One region of the Mesorhizobium sp. 128a genome, then DNA from elsewhere that is predicted to be linked to it. Evidence: predicted binding sites of a transcription regulator. Region 1 holds the regulator's gene; each other region holds the start of a gene.
What was found. Region 1 encodes PhoB, which activates phosphate uptake and scavenging genes when phosphate is short. Its sites were predicted from a motif close to TGTCATNNANCTGTCAT; they were not measured.

Region 1 (7,777 bases):
GCGCCGCCTCCTGGGTGGCGAAGTAGGCGAAGCCCGCCATCGTCAGGCTGATAAGCGCGACGGCAATGAAGGCGACGATCGGGAAAAACTTCTTCAAAGGATGCTGCGGCCCATGTATCTGGAACCTTTATGGCATGTCACCGCGCCAACACAATGGCGAGGCCAAACCATCGTGACAGCTGGCACATCATGGTCCAGATATTAGCCGGCTTATCGATCGCGCATCGAGAAGATGACCGTCCGCCGATGATGGCGCATGTCTCAGGCGGCGATCTTCAGCGCGCCCGGCCCGGGAATGGCGCCAGGCGGGCATTTGCCGAGGATGATCATGCCGAGCACCTCGTCCTGGGTGACATCGGTGGTGCGCGCGGTGCCGACGACCTGGCCGTTCTTCATCACGCAGACGCGGTCGGCAAGCTCGAACACGTCATGGATGTCGTGGCTGATCAGGAAGATGCCGATACCGTCGGATTTGAGCTGCTTGACCAGCTCGCCGACCTGCGCCGTTTCCTGCGGCCCAAGTGCCGCCGTCGGTTCATCCATGATCAGGATGCGGGCGTTGAACAGGATGGCGCGCGCGATCGCCACCGACTGGCGCTGGCCGCCCGACAGCTTGACCACCGGCTCCTTGAAGCGCTGGAAACGCGGATTGAGCCGGCCCATCACCTTGCGCGCCTCGGCTTCCATGGCGACATCGTCGAGCGTGCCCCAGCCGGTCATCAGCTCACGGCCGAGGAAGAGGTTGGCGGCAGCGTCGACATTGTCGGCCAGCGCCAGCGTCTGGTAGATCGTCTCGATGCCGTATTTCTTGGCGTCGCGCGGGTTGGAGATCGCCGCCTCCTGGCCGTTGACGAAGATCTGCCCGGCATCGCGCTTGTAGGCGCCCGACAGGATCTTGATCAGCGTCGACTTGCCGGCGCCGTTATGGCCGAGCAGCGCCACGACCTCGCCCGGGAAAAGATCGATGGATGCATCGTCGACGGCGCGGATGCCGCCGAAGGCGATCGAGATGTTGCGCATGTCGATCAGCGCTGTGCCGGTGTTTGCGGAAGCAGTCTTTTCCATGATCGTTCTCCTCCTAAACGCGCTTGCGGTAGACGGTGTCGAGAAACACCGCGACGACCAGCACTGCGCCGACGACGATACTCTGCAGCGGCGAGTCGACGCCGAGAAGCACCATGCCGGACTGCAGCGACTGCATCAAAAGCGCGCCCAGCATGGCGCCGATAACGGTTCCCGAACCGCCGGCCAGGGACGTGCCGCCGATGACGGCGGCGGCGATGACCAGCAACTCGTCCAGCGTGCCCAGTGCGTTGGTCGCGGAATTCAGCCTGGCCGACGAGATGGCAGCGGCGATCGTAGCCAGCACGCCCATGATCATGAACACCTTCATGGTGACCCAGCGTGTGTTGATGCCGGCGAGGTTGGCGGCTTCCGGGTTGCCGCCAATGGCAAAGACATAGCGGCCGAAACGCGTGCGTTTGGTGATGAAGGTCATGACGATGCCCACCATCACAGCCATCAGCACCGGAATGGCGATGCCATGGGCGATGAACAGCCCGCCTTCGGGAATGGCGATGTTGTTGGCCTCCGCATACCGCTTCACGATACCGACCGGCCATGGATAGGAATTGGCAACCCACACCGCGCCCATGATGACTGCGCAGGTCACAGTGCCTATCAGCGTCTCGGCCCAGATCGGTCGCAGCGGAAAGCGGAAACGCTTGCGCTGTCGGCGCCCGTTGAACAGCGCGAACACCACGGCAAGGCAGGCGACGATGCCGACGACCCAGCTCCAGGTCGCGCCGATCGATCCGGCGGGACCGCCACCCATCAGCTGGAAGGTGGCATCGAGAGGGGCCACGGTCTGGCCGCTGGTCACCCACCAGGCCGCACCGCGCCAGACCAGCAGGCCGCCGAGCGTGACGATGAAGGCCGGCACTTCGAGATAGGCGATGATGAAACCCTGGAAGGCGCCGATGAGAAGGCCGACCGCCAGGCCGATCGCCAGCGCCAGCACCCAGATCCAGGGATTGCCAAGCTCAAGCCCGACAAAACGCACCAGGAAATGCACCTGCGCGAAGCCCATGACCATGCCGATCACCCCTTCGGCCGATCCAACCGACAGATCGATGTTGCGCATGACGATGACCAGCACCATGCCGGAGGCCATGATGGCGACCGCTGATGTCTGCACCGACAGGTTCCACAGATTTCGCGGTGTCAGAAAAAGACCGCCCGACAGGATGTGCAGGCCGACCCAGATGACCACCAGCGCGCCGACCATGCCGAGCATTCGGGTGTCGATCTCCGTCGCCTTCAGGAAGCGCGCGACCGCGCCGAGTTCCGACGCGCGCGCGGTGTCGGCCTGCGAAGTCGAGGTCGTGTCGGTCATGATGTCCTCCCAGCGGCTTGCCGTCTGACGCGGATGCCGGACCACAGCCTAGAAGTTAGCCGCCCGCGGCGGAAACACAAATTGCCTTGAAAAAACGCCGCGGCCTGTCAGCCGCGGCGTTACTTTACTTGAAGTCGGCAGATCAGTTGCAGGCAGCGACGCTGCCGGCGGCGACACCCGCGCAGACTTCCTCCTTCTTGATCCAGCCGGCGTCGATGACGACGTTGAGGTTGTCCTTGGTAATCGCAACCGGGGTCAGGAACAGCGACTTGACGGTGTTGCCGCCAGGCGTGGTGAAGTCCTTGGCGCCGGCAATGTCGCCGGTCTTCTTGCCGTCGGCGAGCTGCGAGGCGATCTCGGCGGCGTTCTTGCCGAGTTCGCGCGCATCCTTCCACACCGACACGGTCTGCGTACCGAGCGCGATGCGGTTCAGCGCGGCATGGTCGCCGTCCTGGCCCGAGACCGGGACGGTTCCGGCCAGGCCCTGCGCCGTCAGCGCGGCGACGACGCCGCCGGCGGTACCGTCATTGGCCGCGACCACGGCATCGACCTTGTTGTCGTTGGCGGTCAGGAACTGTTCCATGTTCTTCTGGGCGTTGGCCGGCAGCCAGCCATCCGTGTAGGCCTCGCCGACATTCTTGACCTTGCCGGAATCGATGGCTTCCTTGAGCACTTCCATCGAGCCCGAGAACAGGAAATCGGCATTCGGGTCGGAACCCGAGCCCTTGATGAAGAGGTAGTTGCCTTCAGGCTTCGCCTTGAACACTTCGCGGGCCTGCATGCGGCCGACTTCCTTGTTGTCGAAGGTCAGGTAGAAGACGTCCTTGTTCTCGATCAGGCGATCATAGCCGACAACCGGGATGCCTTCGTCCAGCGCCTTCTGCACCGCCGGGCCGATAGCCGAGGCGTCCTGCGCCAGGATGATCAGCGAGTTGGCGCCCTGCGAGATCAGGCTTTCGACGTCGGTCAACTGCTTGCCGGGATTGGACTGCGCGTCGGCGGAAATGTACTTGTCGCCGGCCGCCTCGATCGCCGCCTTCATCGCCGCTTCGTCGGTCTTCCAGCGCTCTTCCTGGAAGTTCGACCACGACACGCCGATGACCTTGTCCTTCGCCTGCGCGACCGACACCAGCGTCAGCGACATGGCGACACCCGCCAGCATGGCGGCTGCAAATCTGTTCATGATAATCCTCCCTGCGCCGCGCGCGGCGCGACAAAACTGGCCCGAAGGCCGGCACACAGAAGCTCTATTTTTTCGAGCCTCGAAAAAATACTGATCCAACGGCGAGACGCTGTCAACATCGATTCTGATGGAATCTGATGGCCTCAGTGAATTTTTTCGAGACTCGCAATAAACAATGACAGGGCGGCCTGCTTCTGCCAATATTTGCTGGTGTCACCGACCGCCTTCACTATCATGAGGCGGGAGGAGGACCGGGAGGAAACAAGAAAGATGTCGGTTGGAATCCGCCACGACGATCTGCGCCGTCGCAACCGCGCGATGGTGATTTCGGCCGTGCGCCGGGCCGGCCAGCCGTCGCGCACCGAGATCGCGGCGACCACCGGCCTCAGCCATTCGACTATATCGGCAATCTCGTCCGACCTGATTGCGGAAGGCATCCTGGCCGAGAGCAAGGCAGGCGAGACCGGAGCGCTGAAACGCGGCCGGCCGCAAGTCGGCCTGGGCCTCAATCCGGAAGCGGCGGCGGTGATGACCGTGGTGCTGTCGCTTAATTTCCTTTCCGTCACCGTCATCGACTATGCCGGCCAGGTGGTCGCCGAGGAGCAGCGCCGGCTGGATACGTTGACCATGCCGCGCGACGAGCTGATCGGCGAATGCACGGCAATCGTGCGGCGGCGGCTCGAGGATCCCGACCTCGATGTCCAGAGCATCGCCCGCATTGCCATGGGCATCCAGGGCATCACCGATTCGCAGGCGCGCGCCATGCTGTGGTCGCCGATCACCCCGCTGACCGACATTGCCTTCGCTGACATACTGGAAGCAGAATTCGGCATTCCGGCCACCATGGAAAACGATTGCAACATGATGGCAGTGGCGCTGCAATGGCGCCAGCCTGAGCGCTACCGCGACGATTTCATCGCCATCCTGCTGTCGCACGGCATCGGCATGGGGCTGGTGTTGAAGGGCGAACTGTTCACCGGCACGCATTCGTCGGGCGGCGAGTTCGGCCACATGATCCATCGGCCCGGCGGCGCGCTGTGCCGTTGCGGGCGGCGCGGCTGCGTCGAGGCTTATGCCGGCAACTATGCCATCTGGCGCAGCGCCAAAATGATGAGCGAGGACGCCGAACCGGTCGATGTCGGCGACGCCGACATGCGGGCGCTCGCCGCACGGGCCCGCGAGACCGATGGCCCGGAGCGGGAAGCCTACCGCAAGGCCGGCGAGGCGCTCGGCTTCGGCCTCGGCAGCCTGTTCGCGCTGATCGATCCGGCACCGGTCGCCATGGTCGGCGTCAGCGCCGCCGCCTTCGATCTGATCGAACCGGCATTGCGCGAAGCGATTGCCCAGACCGCCGGCGGCCAGCACTCGAAGTCAATCTCCTTCGACACCGAGCCCAACGAGCTGCCGCTGATCCGCGAAGGCTGCGCCATGCGCGCGCTGACCTTTGTCGACCAGGAGATTTTCGCGCCGGGCGTGCAGGCGCGAGCGGGCGCTGGAAAGAGCGTTGCCTGATCAGTCTTCCCTGATCGCATACCCCGCACCACGGATGGTGCGGATCACATCCGGCATGCGGCCATTGTTGACCGCCTTGCGCAAGCGCCCGACATGCACGTCGACCGTGCGCTCGTCGATATAGATCGTCTCGCCCCAGACATTGTCGAGCAACTGGCTGCGCGAGAACACACGGCCGGGATGGCGCATCATGAATTCGAGCAGCCGGAACTCGGTCGGCCCCAGCCGTATCTCGCTCTTCTTGCGGTAGACGCGGTGCGACTCGCGGTCGAGCACGATGTCGCCGACCTTGAGCACGCTGGACAGCACTTCGGGCTTGGCGCGGCGCAGCAGCGCCTTCACCCGCGCCATGAACTCCGGCGTCGAGAACGGCTTGACCAGATAATCGTCGGCACCGGTGGAAAGGCCGCGCACGCGGTCGCTCTCTTCGCCGCGCGCGGTCAGCATGATGATCGGCAGCCGCTCGGTCTCGGGCCGCATCCTGAGCCGGCGGCACAGCTCGATGCCGGACACCGCCGGCACCATCCAGTCGAGCACCAAGAGATCCGGCACGTTTTCCTGCAGCCGGATTTCGGCCTCGTCGCCGCGTGTAACCACCTCGACCTGGTAGCCTTCGGATTCGAGGTTGTAGCGGAGCAGCACGCCCAGCGGCTCCTCATCCTCCACGACCATGATGCGTGGCGCAATCATCAGCAGTTCACCTTTATCAGGGCGATGTGGCCATCGCCGTTTCGTCCTGCTTCGGGCGATTGGCGGGCAATTGCTGGCCGGTCAGCACATAATACGCATTTTCGGCGATGTTGGTGACATGATCGCCGATGCGCTCCAGGTTCTTGGCGCAGAACAGGAGATGCGTGCAGGCCGTGATGTTGCGCGGGTCTTCCATCATGTAGGTCAAGAGCTCGCGGAACACCGAGGTGTATTTGACGTCGATGCGCTCGTCCTCATTCCTGAGTTTCGCCAGCGCTGCAGCATCGGCGGCAGCATATTCCTCGACAACGCCCTGCACCTGGATCAGCACCAGTTGCGCCATCGCGTCGATGGAGTGCGACAGGTCGCGCGGCGTGACGCTGAGGCCGACGGTGCCGACGCGCTTGGCGATGTTTTTGGCAAGGTCGCCGATGCGCTCGAGGTCGCCGGCCATGCGGATCGAGCCGACCACGGCGCGCAGATCGTTGGCCACCGGCTGGCGTTTAGCGATCAGCGTGATGGCGCGGTCGTCGAGCTCGCGCTGGCGCGCGTCCATGATGGCGTCGTCGGAAACGACGCGCTGCGCCAGCGCATTGTCCGAAGTGAGCAGCGCCTTGGTCGAGCCGCTGACCATCGAGCCGGCCAGATCGCCCATGTCGCGGATCAGCTTGCTGATCTGCCCCAGCTCTTCATCGAAGGAGGCGACGGTATGTTCACCCATGATCCTGGTCCTCGTGCCTGAAATTCAACCGCTGGACGGCTCAGCCGAAGCGGCCGGTAATGTAGTCCTGGGTGCGCTTGTCGTCGGGGTTGGTGAACATCTTGTCGGTGGCGCCCTCCTCGACCAGGTAGCCGAGATGGAACATCGCCGTGCGCTGCGACACGCGCGCCGCCTGCTGCATCGAGTGGGTGACGATGACGATCGTGTAGTTCTGGCGCAGTTCGTCGATCAGCTCCTCGACGCGGGCGGTGGCGATCGGGTCGAGCGCCGAGCAGGGCTCATCCATCAGGATCACTTCCGGCGACACGGCGATGGCGCGCGCGATGCACAGACGCTGCTGCTGACCGCCGGACAGGCCGGTGCCGGGCTCCTGCAGGCGGTCCTTGACCTCGTTCCAGATCGCCGCCTTCTTCAGGCTGGATTCGACGATCTGGTCCATGTCGGACTTGCGCTTGGCCAGCCCATGGATGCGCGGGCCGTAGGCAACGTTCTCGTAGATCGACTTCGGGAACGGATTGGGCTTCTGGAACACCATGCCGACACGGGCGCGCAGTTCGACGACGTCGATGCTCTTGTCGTAGATGTCGTCTTCGTCCAGCGTGATCTTGCCCGTCACCCGCGCCGAATCGATGGTGTCGTTCATGCGGTTGAGGCAGCGCAGGAAGGTCGACTTGCCGCAGCCGGACGGGCCGATCAGCGCCGTCACCTGGTTCTGTCGGACGTCGAGGTTGACATCGAACAGCGCCTGCTTCTCGCCGTAGAACACGCCGACCTTGTCGCCGCGCATCTTGATGACTTCGTTCGACTTGGCGTTCATTTTGTCGCCCACTGCGTTTTCAAGGGACTGTTCGGTCATGATGTTCATACCAAATTGCCTTTTTTCTACCAGCGCCGCTCGAACCGGCGCCGAAGCACGATCGCGGTGATGTTCATGGCCATGAGGAAGACGAGCAGGATGATGATGGCGCCGGACATGCGCTCGACAAAAGCGCGTTCGGCCTCGTTTGCCCACATGTAGATCTGCACCGGCAGCGCGGTCGCCGGATCGAAAGGCGTCTTCGGATAGTCGGCCACGAAGGCGACCATGCCGATCAGAAGCAGCGGCGCTGTCTCGCCGAGCGCACGCGCCAGCCCGATAATGGTGCCGGTGAGGATGCCGGGAGCGGCAAGCGGCAGTATGTGCTGGAACACCATCTGCATCTTCGAGGCGCCAAGGCCAAGCGCTGCCGAGCGGATCGACGGGGGCACCGCTGCAAGGGCGGCGCGCGTCGCGATG
Region 2 (7,777 bases), on a different contig from region 1:
CGGATTGATGTCAGTTTTGTTACCACCCACAGGCCCGTCGGCGACGGGTGACTGGTGCGCAATGGTCAGCCCAGCACCAGCAGCTCCTCGAAATGCTTCATGTCCCTGAAGCTGCAGAATGCCGGGGCCTTGAGTTCGATCACCGGGGCCTGCCGGGAGAACCGAGCGAGACAGTCTGCGAACAGATCCTGCCATGCGGCCGCCCTGTCGTCGGCAAGACGGCGGATCTGGTAGGCAAAGGTGATGTGGAAGGCATAGCTGTCGTGATCGGGATGGCGATAGCCGAACGGCACCGACAGCGCGTCGCGCCATGCGCTCATGGCGCGCACGTCGTCATCGGTCGCACCGGCTACGGTGAGACCTGTCGGCACGACCTCGATCACTTTTATGTTGAACGGGGCGAGGCCCTCGAAGCCCTTCAGGCGTTCCAGATAGAGGCTGGTCATGTCGTCGATGCTGGTGTCGAGCGGCACATCCTGCGGCCAGTAGGGCAGCCGGCGGCGGTATTCGATGATGCCCTGGAACAGGGTCATGTGAAGGCTGGATATGGGCGTGAAGGCGAGGCGATCGGCGTCGGGCATGGCAAGCATGCGCTCGCGCACCTCGATGACCACCGCTTCGGACGGTGAGCCGTTCACGAGATGGCTGACGACCGTGTTGCCGGGTTCGGGCAGGAAATTGCCTGACGTGTCGTAGCGGGTGCCGAGATGCACCGGTGGTTTGGGGTTGGTTCCTTCGAAATAGCCGGCGAGCGAGGGTCTGATAGTTTGGGGCATTGCGATCTCCAAAGGGAACACCGCCTCCTGTCCGACTCCTGTGTCAGAGATGTGAATCGGGCTGGTCTTATGACGACAATGTGATGGGCTACGCGCCGTACTTGTCCAGGAAGGCTTCCGCCTCGAGCTCGCGGAAATCGTCAAGCGCGGCGCGCAGTCTTGCGTGGTCCCAATCCCACCAGGCAAGCGTCTGATAGCGTTCCGCGGTTCGGCGGTCGAAGCGCTCGCGGATCGGTTTTGCAGGCACGCCACCGACGATGGTGTAGGGCGCGACATCCTTCGACACGACCGCGCCGGCGCCGACCGCGGCGCCATCGCCGACGGTGACGCCGGGCAGGATGGTCGAGCCGTGGCCGAGCCAGGTGTCGTGGCCGATGGTGACGCGCTTGGCGCGGCGCTGGGCGAAGAATTCGCTCTCGTGCTCGGCGTCGTCCCAATAGTCGGAGGCGCGGTAGGTGAAGTGATGCAGCGTCGGCCGCCATGTCGGGTGGTTGGTGGCGTTGATGCGCACGGCGGCTGCGATGTTGGAGAACTTGCCGATGGTTGCGCACCAGACGGCGCAATCCTGCATCATGTAGGAATAGTCGCCGAGAATGCTCTCCGAGACCCGGCTGCGGTCGGCGATCTCGGTCCAGCGGCCGAGCGTCGAATTCTCGACCTCCGCCGTCGGATGGATCAGCGGCGTTTCCGACAGTTTTCTCGTCATGCCGCGATTTTTCCCGGAGCGAAAGCGGTGACGTCGATGATGCGGTCGGCAACCGCCTCGCGCACATCGTGGTCATGGAAGATGCCGAGCAGGGCGACATCAGCCGCCTTCTTGGTGGCGATGAGTTCGATCACCACGTCGCGGTTGGTGGCATCGAGCGATGCGGTCGGCTCGTCGAGCAGCAGGATCGGGTGCTCGGTGATGAAGCCGCGCGCGATGTTGACGCGCTGCTGCTCGCCGCCGGAGAAGGTCGCCGGCGGCAGCGCCCAGAGTTTTTCCGGCAGGTTGAGCTGCGCCAGCAAGGCGCGTGCCTTGGCTCTGGCTGCCTCGCGCTCCGCTCCGCGCTCGACCAATGGTTCGGCGACGACATCGAGGGCCGAAACGCGCGGCACGGTGCGCAGGAACTGGCTGACATAGCCGATCGTTTGCCGGCGCACGGCAAGCACCGTGCGCGGACTGGCGTTGGCGAGATCGATCAGTCCGTCCTCGTGCTGGACGATGATCTGGCCCTCGTCGACGGCATAATTGCCGTAGAGCATCTTGAGGATCGAGCTCTTGCCGGCGCCGGACGGGCCGCCGAGCACGGTGCATTCGCCCGCCTTGATCGAGAAGGAGACACCGGCGACGACAGGCAACTTAATGCCGTCGCGCAGATGCATGGTGAAGCTCTTGGCGACGTCGGAAACAACGAGGGGCGTCGGCATGGTCACACCTGTAGAATGGAAGAAACGAGAAGCTGCGTGTAAGGCGCACGCGGGTCGTCGAGGACGCGGTCGGTGAGACCGCTTTCGACCACGCGGCCGTCCTTCATCACCATCATGCGCTGCGACAGAAGGCGTGCCACGGCAAGGTCGTGGGTGACGACGATCGCGGCGAGACCAAGATCGGTGACCAGACCGCGCAACAGGTCAAGCAGGCGTGCCTGCACCGAGACGTCGAGGCCGCCGGTCGGCTCGTCCATGAACACCAGCCGCGGGCCGGTGACGAGGTTGCGGGCGATCTGCAGGCGCTGGCGCATGCCGCCGGAAAAGGCGCGCGGCTCGTCGTCGATGCGGTCCTCGTCGATCTCGACGCGCGACAGCCAGTCGACGGCGGTGGCGCGGATTTTTCCATAGTGGCGATCGCCGACCGCCATCAGCCGCTCGCCGACATTGGCGCCGGCCGATACCGTCATGCGCAGGCCGTCGGCCGGGTTCTGGTGGACGAACCCCCAGTCGGTGCGCATCAGGAAGCGGCGCTCGGCCTCGCTCATCCGGTAGAGCTCGCGGTACTGACAGTCGCGCATGCGGTAGCTGGCGGTGCCGGAGGAAGGCAAGAGCCGTGTCGACAGGCAGTTGAGCAGCGTCGTCTTGCCGGAGCCGGACTCGCCGACGACAGCCAGGACTTCGCCTGGCCAAAGATCGAAGGTAACGTTCTCGCAGCCGACGCGCGAGCCGTAGAATTTGGACAGCGCCGAGACGCGCAGCAGCGGTTCGTCGGTCATTGCGCCGGCTCCAATTTTTCCGGGGTAGAATGGGTTTCCGAGATTTCCGGGGCAAGATGGCCGCGATGGCCGCCTTCGCGCCGCTTCTCGCAATGATCGGTGTCGGAGCAGACGAACATGTGGCCGCCATGGTCGTCGAGGATGACTTCGTCGAGATAGACATTCTCGGCCGCGCACAGCGCGCAGGGCTGGTCGAAGGTCTGCACCTCGAACGGATGATCCTCGAAGTCGAGGCTGACGACATCGGTGAAGGGCGGCACGGCATAGATGCGCTTTTCGCGACCGGCGCCGAACAATTGCAAGGCCGGCGAGCGGTGCATTTTGGGATTGTCGAATTTCGGCGTCGGCGAGGGGTCCATCACATAGCGGCCCTCGACCTTGACCGGATAGGCATAGGTGGTGGCGATACGGCCGTGCTTGGCAATGTCCTCGTAGAGCTTGACATGCATCAGGCCGTATTCCTCCAGCGCATGCATTTTGCGCGTCTCGGTCTCGCGCGGTTCGAGAAAGCGCAGCGGTTCGGGGATCGGCACCTGATAGACCAGCACCTGCCCGGCGCTGAGCGGATGTTCGGGGATGCGGTGGCGGGTCTGGATGATGGTAGCGGTTGCCGTGTCGGTGGTGACGGCGACATTGGCGACCTTCTTGAAGAAGGCGCGGATCGAGACGGCATTGGTGGTGTCGTCGGCGCCCTGGTCGATGACCTTCAGCACATCGTCGGGGCCGATGATCGAGGCAGTGACCTGGACGCCGCCAGTGCCCCAGCCATAGGGCATCGGCATTTCACGCGAAGCGAACGGCACCTGATAACCGGGGATGGCGATGCCCTTGAGGATGGCGCGGCGGATCATCCTTTTGGTCTGCTCGTCGAGATAGGCGAAGTTGTAGGTGGCGATGTCGGTCATGGCGATCACATCCACATTGTGCTATCGAATCGGCGTCCAGGACGCGGAAACAGGGGCGACATCGGATGACCCAAACCGGTTGGATGCATCTCGGAATCCTGCTGCTGGTGTTTGTCGGCGTGGTCGCTTTTGTTCTTCGAAGAATGGTTCTGCCCGCGCCGAGGGAGGGCGCGCACGGCGAAAACATTGGCGGCAGCAGCGGCTACGGCGGAGGGCATGGCGGCCATTCGCACGACAGCGGCGGCGGTCATGGCGGGTCGGGCGACTAGGCTCATTCCGCCGCCTCCTTCTTTTCTTCCAGGACGCCGGCATTTTCACGGGTTTCGTACTCGGCGCGCATGCGGCGCACGAGGTCGAGTTCGGCCTGGAAGTCGACATAGTGCGGCAGTTTCAGATGCTCGACGAAGCCGGTCGCCTGGACATTGTCGGAATGCGAAATGACGAACTCCTCGTCCTGCGCGGCGGCAACGACATCCTCGCCGAGTTCGGTTGCCCGCAACGCCCGGTCGCACAGCGCCATGGCCATCGCCTTGCGCTCGCTCTGCCCGAAGACCAGGCCATAGCCGCGCGTGAATTGCGGCGGCGCCTTGGCCGAACCCTTGAACTGGTTGACCATCTGGCATTCGGTGACGCGGACGCTGCCGAGCGGCACGGCGAAGGGCAGTTCCGGCACGTCGAGCTCCAGCTCGACTTCGCCGATACGAACCTCGCCGACAAAGGGGTGGTTGCGGGCATAGCCGCGTTGCGTGGAATAGCCGAGCGCCAGCAGAAACCCTTCGTCGCCGCGTGACAGCGCCTGCAGCCGGATGTCGCGCGCCATCGGAAATTCCAGTGGCTCGCGGGTGATGTCGCCGGGGACATGATCCCCAGGCATCTCGCCATCCGGCTCGATCAGACCTTCGCGGGCGAGGATCGCCGAGACGCGCGGCATTGCCTCCGCCTCGCCGGCGCGTTGCAACGGTTCGGCGACTTCGGCGCCGGCGGCAAGCTCGGGGTCGAGCAGCCGGTGCGTGTAGTCGAAGGTGGGCCCAAGCAACTGGCCACCGGGCAGGTCCTTGTAGGTTGCCGACACGCGCCGCTCGACCAGCATCGTGCCGGTATCAATGGGGTTGCTGTAGCCGAAGCGCGGCAGCGTGGTGCGGTAGGCGCGCACCAGGAAGATCGCCTCGATCATGTCGCCGCGCGCCTGGACGATGGCGAGTGCGGCCAACTCGCGATCATAGAGCGAGCCTTCGCTCATCACCCGGTCGACGCCGAGCGCCAGCTGCTCGACGATCTGGTCGAGGCGCAGTGCCGGGACCGAACGATCGCCGCGCCGGCGGTCAGCGAGCAGGCTGTGGGCATTGGCGATAGCGGCCTCACCGCCTTTTACCGCGACATACATTTTACGCCTCCATCGTCTTGATGCGCGTCGTTCGCGGCAGGCAGGCGACGCCCTCGGGCGCTGCCAGGATGATGTCGACGCCGCGCGGAAAGCGCCCGACGTTCTGCTTCCACTGTTCGACGAAATGCCGCGGCATCTGCGCCGGCGCGATGGTCGCGCTGGTTTCGATGCCGGGACCTTCGAGCAGCAGCGGGGTGCCGAAGGTGAGGTCGCTGACCCGCAGGATCAATGTCGTCGAGCGATCGGGATAGTCCTGCGTGCCTTGCGAGAAACCGTCGAGGGCTGCCATCTCCGCAGGGTTGGCGATCACAGCGAAATGCGCATCGGCCGGCGTGTTGGCGAGCGGCGCGCCGGTGTGGAAGCCAAGCCAGGATTTCACCGCCGCGGACGCCTGCAGAGCAGGGTCGAGCCAGAGCGGGGTGTCGTTGTCGCATAGCGCCAGCGCGATGGCGCCGGCGGTCGCCGACAGCGGCGCCGGCGGGCGCGCGAAGGCGGGCAAACGCTGCACGCTGCCCGGCCGCGCCATGGCGTCCATGACCGCACGGAAGACTGTCTGGGCGTTGAACACCGGATCGGCGAAGCCGCCGTCGATCGATTGGGCTGCGATATCCATCAGTCTTCTCCGCGCACCAGGGTGAAGAAATCCACTTTCGTAGCCGCCGTCTCGGCGTGGCGTTTTTTGCGCGCCTCGCCTTGGGCAGCCCGCAACGGCGACACCAGCGCGGTCTCGACCGCCTGGCGTTGCGCGGGATCCTGCCAGAGCGCGTCGGCGATCGCGGCCAGCCTCGCCTTCTTGCGGTCGCGGCCGAGCATGTAGCTGTGGCCGACCTGCCCGCTCGGCAGCCGCACGGTGGCGCGGGTGACCGTGGCTTCACCGACATTGAAGGGCGCGCCGCCGCCGCCAATCCGGCCGCGTACGGTGACCAGGCCGGTTTCAGGGCCGCGCAGAAGCTCGGCTTCCGAGGTCAGGCCGGCCTCGTTCCAGAGCCGGGCGATATCGTCGCCGCTGGCCTGCGCCAGCGTCGCCATGACGGCTTTGCGCTCGGCCTGGTCGCGCGCTTCCTGTCCTCGCATGCAGCAACTCCCTGACTATGTAAAATTTGTCTAGTGATATAGACAACTAGACAAATTATACCTATTATCTAACCCGTGTCCATGACGGGTGGATGACAGGGCGTGATCGGGGGCAAGGATGTCCGGGCAAAAGATGGTGAGCAGTATTGAACGGCGCAGCGGCGTCTCGCTGTGGCGGCAGATCGCCGACCAGATCCTGCATTCGATTGCCGCTGGCGACTTTGCCGAGAATGCCGTGCTGCCGCCGGAGGTGGCGTTGGCCGAACGCTACGGCGTCAATCGTCACACGGTGCGCAGCGCCATATCAGCCCTGGTGCAGGACGGCGTGCTTCGAGCCGAACAGGGACGCGGCACATTTGTGCTGTCGCGCAAACGGCTGTCCTATCCGATCGGCGCGCGGACGCGGTTTTCGACGGGCCTGCAAGGACAGACGTCGGAACGGCATATCGTGCTGCTTACATCAGTGGTCGAGCCGGCCAGCCAGCGCGTCGCCGAGGGGCTTGGCCTTGCCCGAGGCATCGAGGTGATCCGGCTGGAGACGCGCGGCGAGGCCGATGGACGGCCGGTGTCGCGCGCTGCCAGCTGGTACGAGGCAGAGCGTTTCGCCGGCATCGATGCCGTGATGGCGGAGACAGGATCCATCACCGCTTCGCTCAAGCGCTTCGGCATCGACGATTATCTCCGGCAGTCGACTGTTCTGTCCGCGCGCCACGCCGATGCCGCCGACCTCGCCGATCTCGATCTGCAGCCGGGCGCCATCGTGCTGGTCGCCACCGCTGTCAATGTCACGCCGGACGGCCAGCCGATCCAGTTTGCAGAAACGCGGTTTCCGGCCGAGCGGGTGGAGTTGAAGCTCTCGGCTCTGTGACCAAGGGCTCGAGACGGTAAGCTATCCGACCTCGATGACCGCCTTGATCAGGCCGGATTTCTCATGCGCCCAGCGAGCCAGATCGCGCGGCGTGCCGGCGAGCGTCGTGCGATGCGTGACGAGCTTGCCTAGCGGCACGGCGCCGTTGCGGATCGAGGCGGCGACGTGGTCGAAGTCGGCCTTGAGCGCATTGCGGCTGCCGACCAGCGTCATCTCACGTTTGTGGAACTCGGGGTCTGAGAAAACGATGTCGTCCTTGACGACGCTGACCAGCACCAGCATGCCGCCATGCGCGACATGAGCGAAGGCCGACTCCACGGAGGCGGTGTTGCCGGTGGCGTCGAAGACGACATCGAAGCCCTCGCCGCCGGTAGCGTCCCGCACCAACTCGGCTGCCGCTTTTTGTGAGCCGTCGAGCGTCGCGAAGCCGAGCTCGTTTGCGGCGAAAGCCAGCCGCTCGCTGCTCATGTCGAGCAGGCTGACGTCGAGCCCGGCGATACCGGCGAAGATGGCCGTGCCGAGCCCGATCGGGCCGGCGCCGATCACCAGCGTGCGGGCCCCCGGTTCGGCGCGGGCGCGGC
Region 3 (7,777 bases), on a different contig from region 1:
CAGAACGCCGAAGACGGTAAGCGCGAAGACCAGGATCCAGAGCCGGTTCCAGGTGATGGCCAACTGGCCGACATCGAACGAGCCCGACATCCAGGAGGGATTGCCGACCTCCTGGTTGGTCGGCCCGAAGATCGAGCGCACCGCCTGCTGCAGGACCAGCGAGACGCCCCATGTCGCGAGCAGCGTTTCCAGCGGCCGGCCGTAGAGAAAGCGGATGACGCCGCGCTCGATGATGAGGCCGACAGAAGCGGCAACCAGAAAGGCGAGCGGCAGCGCAATGACCAGCGACCAGTCGAACAGGCCTGGAAATGAGGTGCGGATCACCTGCTGGACGACGAAGGTGGTGTAGGCGCCGAGCATGACCATCTCGCCATGCGCCATGTTGATGACGCCCATGACGCCGAACGTGATGGCAAGGCCGATGGCCGCAAGCAGCAGCACCGAGCCGAGCGAAATGCCGTACCAGATGTTCTGGCCGGCATCCCACAGCGCCAAGCTCGAATTGATGCTGGCGATTGCTGCTGTCGCCGCATCCTTGACCGCGCCTTGCGCATTGGCTTCCACCGACGTGAGCAGCGACAGCGCATCGCGATCGCCGCGCGCGCCGATGAGCGCGATGGCCGCAAGCTTGTCGGCCTCGGGCTTGTCGGAGACCAGCACCGATGCGGCGCGCGCCTGTTCGAACAGCGCTTTGACCTTGGCGTCGGTCTCGGCGGCGATGGCCGCGTCGAGCGGCTCGATGTTGGCGGCATCGGGCGTCTTGAACATAGTGTCGGCGGCGGCAATGCGCACCGCCGGATCCTTGGCGCGCAGCGTCAGCGTGCCAAGCGCATCGCGGATGACGCGGCGCAGCGTGTTGTTGACTTTGATCTTGGTGAGGTCAGCCTTGGCGGCATCGCCGGTCTTTTCGCCGCTCAGCGGGTCGAGTAGCGCGACGCTGTCGCCGGCCTCATTGCCGACGAAGACCAGGGAATCGGCTTTGCGGATATAGAGATTGCCGTCGGCAAGTGCGGCAAGCGGCCGTTCAACCAGCGGATCGCCGGTGGCGGCAAGCTCGCGCACCACGGCCTCGGTGGCGGAGAAGCCGGTGCCGGTGGCGAATTTGGCGATGATGGCGCGCAGATCGGATTCGGCTGCGTTCGAGGGCAACAGGCTTGCCGCCAGGAACACCAGCATCAGACCTAGGGCACGCAATAGGGTCATCGTCTTCCGAAAGCTTCGCAAAGGTTTGAGGTTTTTGCCCGGGCGAACCGCGATAGGTTCGCCCGGGCCGCGGTCTCGTGTCGTGAGGCCACTCTGCGACACGAAGCCCCGGGAGGGATCAGTTCGTACCCTTGCCGCCGCACCTGCCGGTGGCGACGTTGAAGTTGCCGCAGGACAGAGGCGCGCGCCAATCGGAGATCAGGTCCTTGGAATCAGGCAGATAGTCGGACCATTCGTCGCCCATCACGAGGCCGGGCGTCTGCGACACGGTCTCGAACTGGCCGTCGGCCTGGATCTCGCCGATCAGCACCGGCTTGGTGATGTGGTGGTTCGGCATCATCGTCGAATAGCCGCCGGTGAGGTTCGGCACGGACACGCCGACCATGGCGTCGATGACCTTGTCCGGATCGGTGGTGCCGGCCTTCTCAACCGCCTTCACCCACATGTTGAAGCCGATATAGTGGGCTTCCATCGGGTCGTTGGTGGTGCGCTTGTCATTCTTGATGAACTTGTGCCAGTCGGCGATGAACTTCTTGTTTTCGGGCGTGTCGACGCTCTCAAAGTAGTTCCAGGCGGCGAGATGGCCGACCAGCGGCGCGGTGTCGAGACCGGCCAGTTCTTCCTCGCCGACCGAGAAGGCCATGACCGGGATGTCCTCGGCCTTGATGCCCTGGTTGCCGAGCTCCTTGTAGAAGGGAACGTTGGCGTCGCCATTGACCGTCGAGACAACGGCGGTCTTCTTGCCGGCGGAGCCGAACTTCTTGATCGCCGAGACTTCGGTCTGCCAGTCGGAAAAGCCGAACGGCGTGTAGTTGACCATAATGTCTTCAGCGGCGACGCCCTTGGCCTTCAGATAGGCCTCGAGGATCTTGTTGGTGGTGCGGGGATAGACATAGTCAGTGCCTTCCAGCACCCAGCGCTTCACCGAGCCGCCGTCCTCGCTCATCAGGTAATCGACAGCGGGGATCGCCTGCTGGTTCGGTGCGGCGCCGGTGTAGAACACGTTGCGCTCGCTTTCCTCGCCCTCATACTGGACGGGATAGAACAGGATGTTGTCGAGTTCCGAGAACACCGGCAGCACCGATTTGCGCGACACCGAGGTCCAGCAACCGAACACGGCCGCGACCTTGTCCTTCGAGATCAGCTCGCGCGCCTTTTCGGCGAAGAGCGGCCAGTTGGACGCCGGATCGACAACGACCGCTTCCAGCTTCTTTCCGAGCAGGCCACCCTTGGCGTTCTGCTCTTCGATGAGCATCAGCATGGCGTCTTTCAGCGTCGTCTCCGAAATCGCCATGGTCCCCGACAGCGAATGCAGAATGCCGACCTTGATCGTGTCTTCGGCGGCCTTGGCCGGAGACGACATCGACAGGCCGGCAGCGACCACGCCGGCCGAAAACATTTTTGTTATTGTCGCGAAATTACCCCTCATACCGAAGACTCCCCAGCTAGTTGATTGCACCGCTACACTGCAATGCAACAGCCGTGCCAAACGCAAAGGCCCGCTCGGAAAAAGGGGAATAGCACAACGTTATCAGGCTCCTATTATATTAGCCTAAAGAAAACAAAGGCAGCCGGTTAAAGATTGACTGAGGGAAATTTGCGCAGCGCACAAGGCTTTTGCCCAAGTTTTGCCCAAGTATGACAACTGCCTAGATTTTGAACTCCGCCAATGGCATGCGGACGAACAATATTGCGGCACGGCGCAAAAATGGGGCAAGCTCATCCCGCAAACGAGTGACCCGATGACATCCCGCATCTCCTGCATTTCCGGCTTCCTGCTGCTGATGGCAACGAACGGCGGCGCGCGCGCCGATTTCAGCGATGGCAAGCTGCCGGACGGCACCTATCACTGCGAAGTCTACCTGCTCGGCGCCTTCCTCAACCTCGGCGACATCACCATCAAGGGCAATGTCTATAGCGGCCCGGTGACGTTCGGCACCGCGTCGCAGGGCTACAACTATCAGATGAATGCCAATGGCGAGATCACCTGGCTCGGCCCGCTGGGCGGCTACACCAGCGGCGGCAACTCCGTCTCGATGACGCAAGCGACGCTGGACGGCGAGACCACCCCGTCATTCGACATCATCCTGAAGCAACCCGACGGCGCCTTCACCGCCTCGACCTGCACCAAGGGCTGAGCAGGCCAATCGGCCGGCTCTCGGAGGCAGTCCTGATGACTTCGCTGACTATTCCGCGTCGGGCAAACGCGTGATACCGTTTGCGGGTCGCTTGGAGCGGGGGGCTCGAATGTCCGACGTGCTGCGAAGAAAGCTCGCCTTGGCCAAATGTCGCGGGCCGCTGATTATGCCTGGCGATCGGGACTATGATCGTGCCCGAAGCGTATGGAACGGTGTCGTCGATCGAAAGCCCTCGGCTGTACTATACGCAGAAAATGTCGACGACGTTCGAAAGGCGATCGACATCGCGGCAAGTTGCGATGCGGTCCTTGCGGTCCGGGCAGGCGGACACAGCTTCCCGGGCCTGTCGACTTGTGACGCCGGGCTTCTGCTCGATCTGTCGCAACTCAATTCCACCCTGCTGAACGCAGGCGCCGGAACAGTCGAGGCCGGCGGCGGAGCCATGCTGCGAGATCTCGATGGAGCGACAGTTCCAGAGGGGTATGTGGTTCCGGCGGGCGTCATTTCTCACACCGGGGTCGCAGGCCTCACCCTTGGCGGCGGCATGGGTCGTATCAGCCGCGCCTACGGACTGACGATCGACAGCCTGATTGGGGCCGAGATCGTGACCGCCAACGGCAGTGTCACCTGGATAGATGCGGACTCGGATCCTGAACTTTTCTGGGGCATCCGAGGTGGCGGCGGGAACTTCGGCGTCGTCACTCGCTTCAGGTTCAAACTGCATCAGCTTGGCCCGGTGTCGGTTGGCCAGTGGAGCTACCCATTTGCCAGCGCGCGGCGGGCGATTACCGCCCTGGGCGATTTGGCTCGACAACGCCCGCGAGAGTTCTCGGTTGCCTTCACATTGGCCTCAATGAGCTTGGGCGTGACGGCCGTCTGGATCGGCGACAGCAGGCATGCGGAGCAGATGCTCTCACCTTTCGGCGAGCTTGCTGGCGCTGGCGAGGGAGCGATGGGCGCCATGCCGTTCATTGAACTGCAAAGCCGCAACGACGTTCATTTCGCCTGGTCGCGCCGGTATTACGCAAAAGGTGGGTTTTGGCAGGAGATCAGCGGCGAGGCGGTGGACGCCATGGTCCAGCAGACCGTCACCGCGCCAACACCGGATTCTGAACTCTATGTGACGCAACTTGGGGGCGCTGTTTCGGATGTGGCGGAAGAGGCCACCGCTTACTCCGGCAGGCAGGCCGGGTACTATTGGATTGCGGAGCCCGTATGGGACAATCCGGCAGACGACGAGCGCTGTATTGCCTGGGGAAGGGCTGCCGCCGAACAAATGGCCGATCCGTCGATGCAGGCAAACTACATAAACGAACAGGCCGATACCGCCATCGCGGCGGGCGCCTATGGGGCCGTTAAATATGATCGATTGAGGCGATTGAAATCCCGTGTTGATCCGACCAATCGGTTCCGCCTCAACCAGAACATCGTACCTTTGGCGGCCGCGCCGCGATAATTGCGGTTGAAGAAAGCTGCCCGCCATAGGTCGCCATCTGTACGGTCTCGAAACTGTTCTCTTTCTCTTTCTCTTTCTCTTTCTCTTTCTCTTTCTCTTTCTCTTTCTCTCTCTCTCTCTCTTATGTCATCTGGATGTATGTCATGCGGATGTTGCCGAAGCAGACTAGGCAGCGGTGCGCCGCAACATCCACCCTGAGAGGCAGACACCATGGCCAACGCACCGTCTTCATCCTCCCCCGTCATCCGCGAAATCATTGCCGAGCGCGTCTCGCGCCGGTCTGTTTTGAAAGGCAGCGTCGCCTCCGGCGCGCTGCTTGCCGGCGGCAGCTTCGTCGGCTCACTGTTTGCCGGCGAAACGCATGCCGCGGCAGCGCAGTCGACACTCGGCTTTCCCGAACTGAAGCGGGTCTACGACAAGACCCATGCCGCCGCCGAAGGCTATGGAACCACCATCGTCGCGCGTTGGGGCGATCCGCTTGCCGCCGGCCTGGCAGAGTTCGACGGCAACAAGGTTGCCGCCGACGAGCAGGAAAAGCGCTTCGGTTACAATTGCGACTACATCGCCTTCATGCCGCTGCCCAAGGGCACGGTCAATTCCGACCATGGCCTCCTCTGCGTCAACAATGAATACATCTCGCCCAATGTGATGTTTCCAGGGATGACCGAGGACGACGCCGGCAAGACGATGAGCAAGGAACAGGTCGATCTCGGCATGGCAGCCATGGGTCACTCGATCGTCGAGGTGCAGTTGAAGGACGGCAAATGGGAAACCGTGGCCGACAGCCCGCTCAACCGCCGCATCACGGCCAACACCGAAATGACGGTTTCCGGACCGGCCGCAGGTCATGCCCTGATGAAGACCTCGGCCGACGCCACCGGCACCAAGGTGCTCGGCACCAGCTATAACTGCAGCGGCGGCTTCACCCCCTGGGGCACGGTGCTGACCTGCGAGGAAGGCGTGTCCGACATTTTCGGCGGCGATCCAAAGAAAGCGCCGACCGCCGACCTTCTCGACCGTTATGGCTTTGACGGATCCGACATCTATGGCCGCGGCCGCTTCCATGACCGCTTCAACCTCGACAAAGAGCCGAACGAGGCCAACCGCTTCGACTGGGTGGTCGAGATCGATCCCTACGACCCGCAGTCCAAGCCGGTGAAGCGCACCGCGCTTGGCCGCATGTCGCATGAGGCCTCGACCGTCGTCCTCAACAAGGACGGCCGCGTCGTCGTCTATATGGGTGACGACGATTATTTTGAATACATGTACCGCTTCGTCTCTGCCAAGGCCTACGACAAGGCCAACCCGGCGGCCGGTGCCGATCTGCTTGATGACGGCGTGCTGTCGGTCGCCCGCTTCGATGCCGACGGCTCGATGACATGGCTGCCGCTGGTGCACGGCCAGGGCAAGCTCACCGCCGAGAACGGCTTTGCCGACCAGGCCGAGGTGCTGCTGAAGGCGCGCTTCGCCGCCGACGCGCTGGGCGCCACCCCGATGGACCGGCCCGAGGACATCGAGACCAATCCGGTGACCGGCCGCGTCTACGCGGTGATGACCAAGAACAAGAAGCGCGACCAGTCGAAGGTCAATCCGGCCAACACCCGTCCCGAAAACCTGTGGGGCCACATTGTCGAACTGATCCCGCCTGGCGGCCGTGGCGCGGATGCCGACCATACGGCGGAAAAATATGCCTGGGACCTGTTCGTGCTCTGCGGCAATCCAAAGGACGCAAAGATCGGCGCCACCTTCCATCCGGATACGTCGGACAATGGCTGGTTCGTCTGCCCCGACAACATCACCTTCGATCCGGCCGGCCGGCTTTGGGTGGCGACCGACGGCGCCAATGATTTCGACCTGCCGGACGGCGTCTATGGCGTCGACACGGAGGGGGCGGCGCGCGGCCTGCCGAAACTGCTGTTCACCTGCCCACACGGCGCCGAGGCAACCGGGCCGTGCTTCACGCCAGACGGAACGACGCTGTTCCTGTCGGTGCAGCACCCCGCGGAAGATGCGGAGACGCTCGACAAGGTGCAGACGCTGTGGCCCGACTTCAAAGACGGCCAGTTGCCACGGCCTTCCGTCGTCGCCATCCGCCGCAAGGACGGACAGCCGGTCGGCGCCTAGTCAATCTCGGGAGAAAAAAGTGCGGAACGCGCCCATGCGCGTTCCGCGTAGCGGTCGGGGAGGATGGCTCAGATCGTCTTGGCCGACATTTGCGATGCGATGTATTCGGCCTGGCGGGTCGCCAGCGACACGATCGTCAGCGTCGGGTTTTCCGCCGCCCCCGGTCGTGAACTGGCTGCCGTCTGGCACGAACAGGTTCTTGATGTCGTGCGCCTGGGCCCGACATGGATGAGCTGGCGCCGAAACGCGAAGCGGCATGAGAAGCTAGCCTTCTGCCGCCACGTCGAGCCCGAGCCGCGCCATGTCGGTGAACAGCGCCTGGCGCTCGGAATAGGCCGTCTGCTCCTCTGTCACGATGTTGTCGACGACGGTCAGCAGCGACAGCGCGCGGGCGCCGAAATGCGCCGCGATGCGGTAGAGCGCGCTGGTTTCCATGTCGACGGCGAGCGCGCCGAGCGCCTGTGCTTCAGCGAATCGAGCGCGCCCTTCCGGGTGATAGAATATATCGCTGCAGATGGTCAGCCCTGCCCGATGGTCGATGCCGAGTTGAGCGGCGCGGGCCAGCGCGTGCGCAAACAGGCCCGGATCTGGTCCGGCGGCGGCATCGTAGAGGCCGAAGACCTGGCCGCTTCGCTCGCTTTCGGCGCGCACCGATTGTGAAATCACCAGGGAGCGCAGCGGCACGCCGGCGGTCAGGCCACCGCAGGTGCCGGTGCGGATCAGCGTTTTGACGCCGTGGAAATCCAGGAGCTCATGCACATAGATCAGGAAGGACGGCACACCGATGCCGGTGGCCTGTATGCTGATGGGCCGGCCGCGATAGAGGCCGGTAAAGCCCAGCGCGCCCCTGCGGCGG

Region 2: a site for PhoB is predicted at 6,410-6,426, ahead of phnF (phosphonate metabolism transcriptional regulator PhnF). Genes of this name have one in related genera too.
Region 3: a site for PhoB is predicted at 4,937-4,953, ahead of ACWTU9_RS08990 (PhoX family protein). Genes of this name have one in related genera too.

Annotation. Positions count from the first base shown of each region.
Region 1 is NZ_JBSPKY010000002.1:222,367-230,143, forward strand. It holds gene ACWTU9_RS04730 (CHASE domain-containing protein) at 1-97, opposite strand, end outside; gene ACWTU9_RS04735 (ATP-binding cassette domain-containing protein) at 262-1,065, opposite strand; gene ACWTU9_RS04740 (sugar ABC transporter permease) at 1,079-2,395, opposite strand; gene xylF (D-xylose ABC transporter substrate-binding protein) at 2,538-3,578, opposite strand; gene ACWTU9_RS04750 (ROK family protein) at 3,849-5,090, shown strand; gene phoB (phosphate regulon transcriptional regulator PhoB) at 5,091-5,780, opposite strand; gene phoU (phosphate signaling complex protein PhoU) at 5,797-6,501, opposite strand; gene pstB (phosphate ABC transporter ATP-binding protein PstB) at 6,542-7,366, opposite strand; gene pstA (phosphate ABC transporter permease PstA) at 7,384-7,777, opposite strand, start outside.
Region 2 is NZ_JBSPKY010000003.1:105,652-113,428, forward strand. It holds gene ACWTU9_RS06780 (DUF1868 domain-containing protein) at 66-776, opposite strand; gene ACWTU9_RS06785 (DapH/DapD/GlmU-related protein) at 865-1,482, opposite strand; gene phnL (phosphonate C-P lyase system protein PhnL) at 1,479-2,186, opposite strand; gene phnK (phosphonate C-P lyase system protein PhnK) at 2,189-2,965, opposite strand; gene ACWTU9_RS06800 (alpha-D-ribose 1-methylphosphonate 5-phosphate C-P-lyase PhnJ) at 2,962-3,870, opposite strand; gene ACWTU9_RS06805 (hypothetical protein) at 3,936-4,139, shown strand; gene ACWTU9_RS06810 (carbon-phosphorus lyase complex subunit PhnI) at 4,142-5,254, opposite strand; gene phnH (phosphonate C-P lyase system protein PhnH) at 5,256-5,867, opposite strand; gene phnG (phosphonate C-P lyase system protein PhnG) at 5,867-6,328, opposite strand; gene phnF (phosphonate metabolism transcriptional regulator PhnF) at 6,462-7,196, shown strand; gene ACWTU9_RS06830 (zinc-binding alcohol dehydrogenase family protein) at 7,218-7,777, opposite strand, start outside.
Region 3 is NZ_JBSPKY010000004.1:51,187-58,963, forward strand. It holds gene urtB (urea ABC transporter permease subunit UrtB) at 1-1,203, opposite strand, end outside; gene urtA (urea ABC transporter substrate-binding protein) at 1,322-2,632, opposite strand; gene ACWTU9_RS08980 (hypothetical protein) at 2,946-3,341, shown strand; gene ACWTU9_RS08985 (FAD-binding oxidoreductase) at 3,451-4,797, shown strand; gene ACWTU9_RS08990 (PhoX family protein) at 5,008-6,921, shown strand; partial or broken gene ACWTU9_RS08995 (GMC oxidoreductase) at 6,990-7,137, opposite strand; gene ACWTU9_RS09000 (purine-nucleoside phosphorylase) at 7,186-7,777, opposite strand, start outside.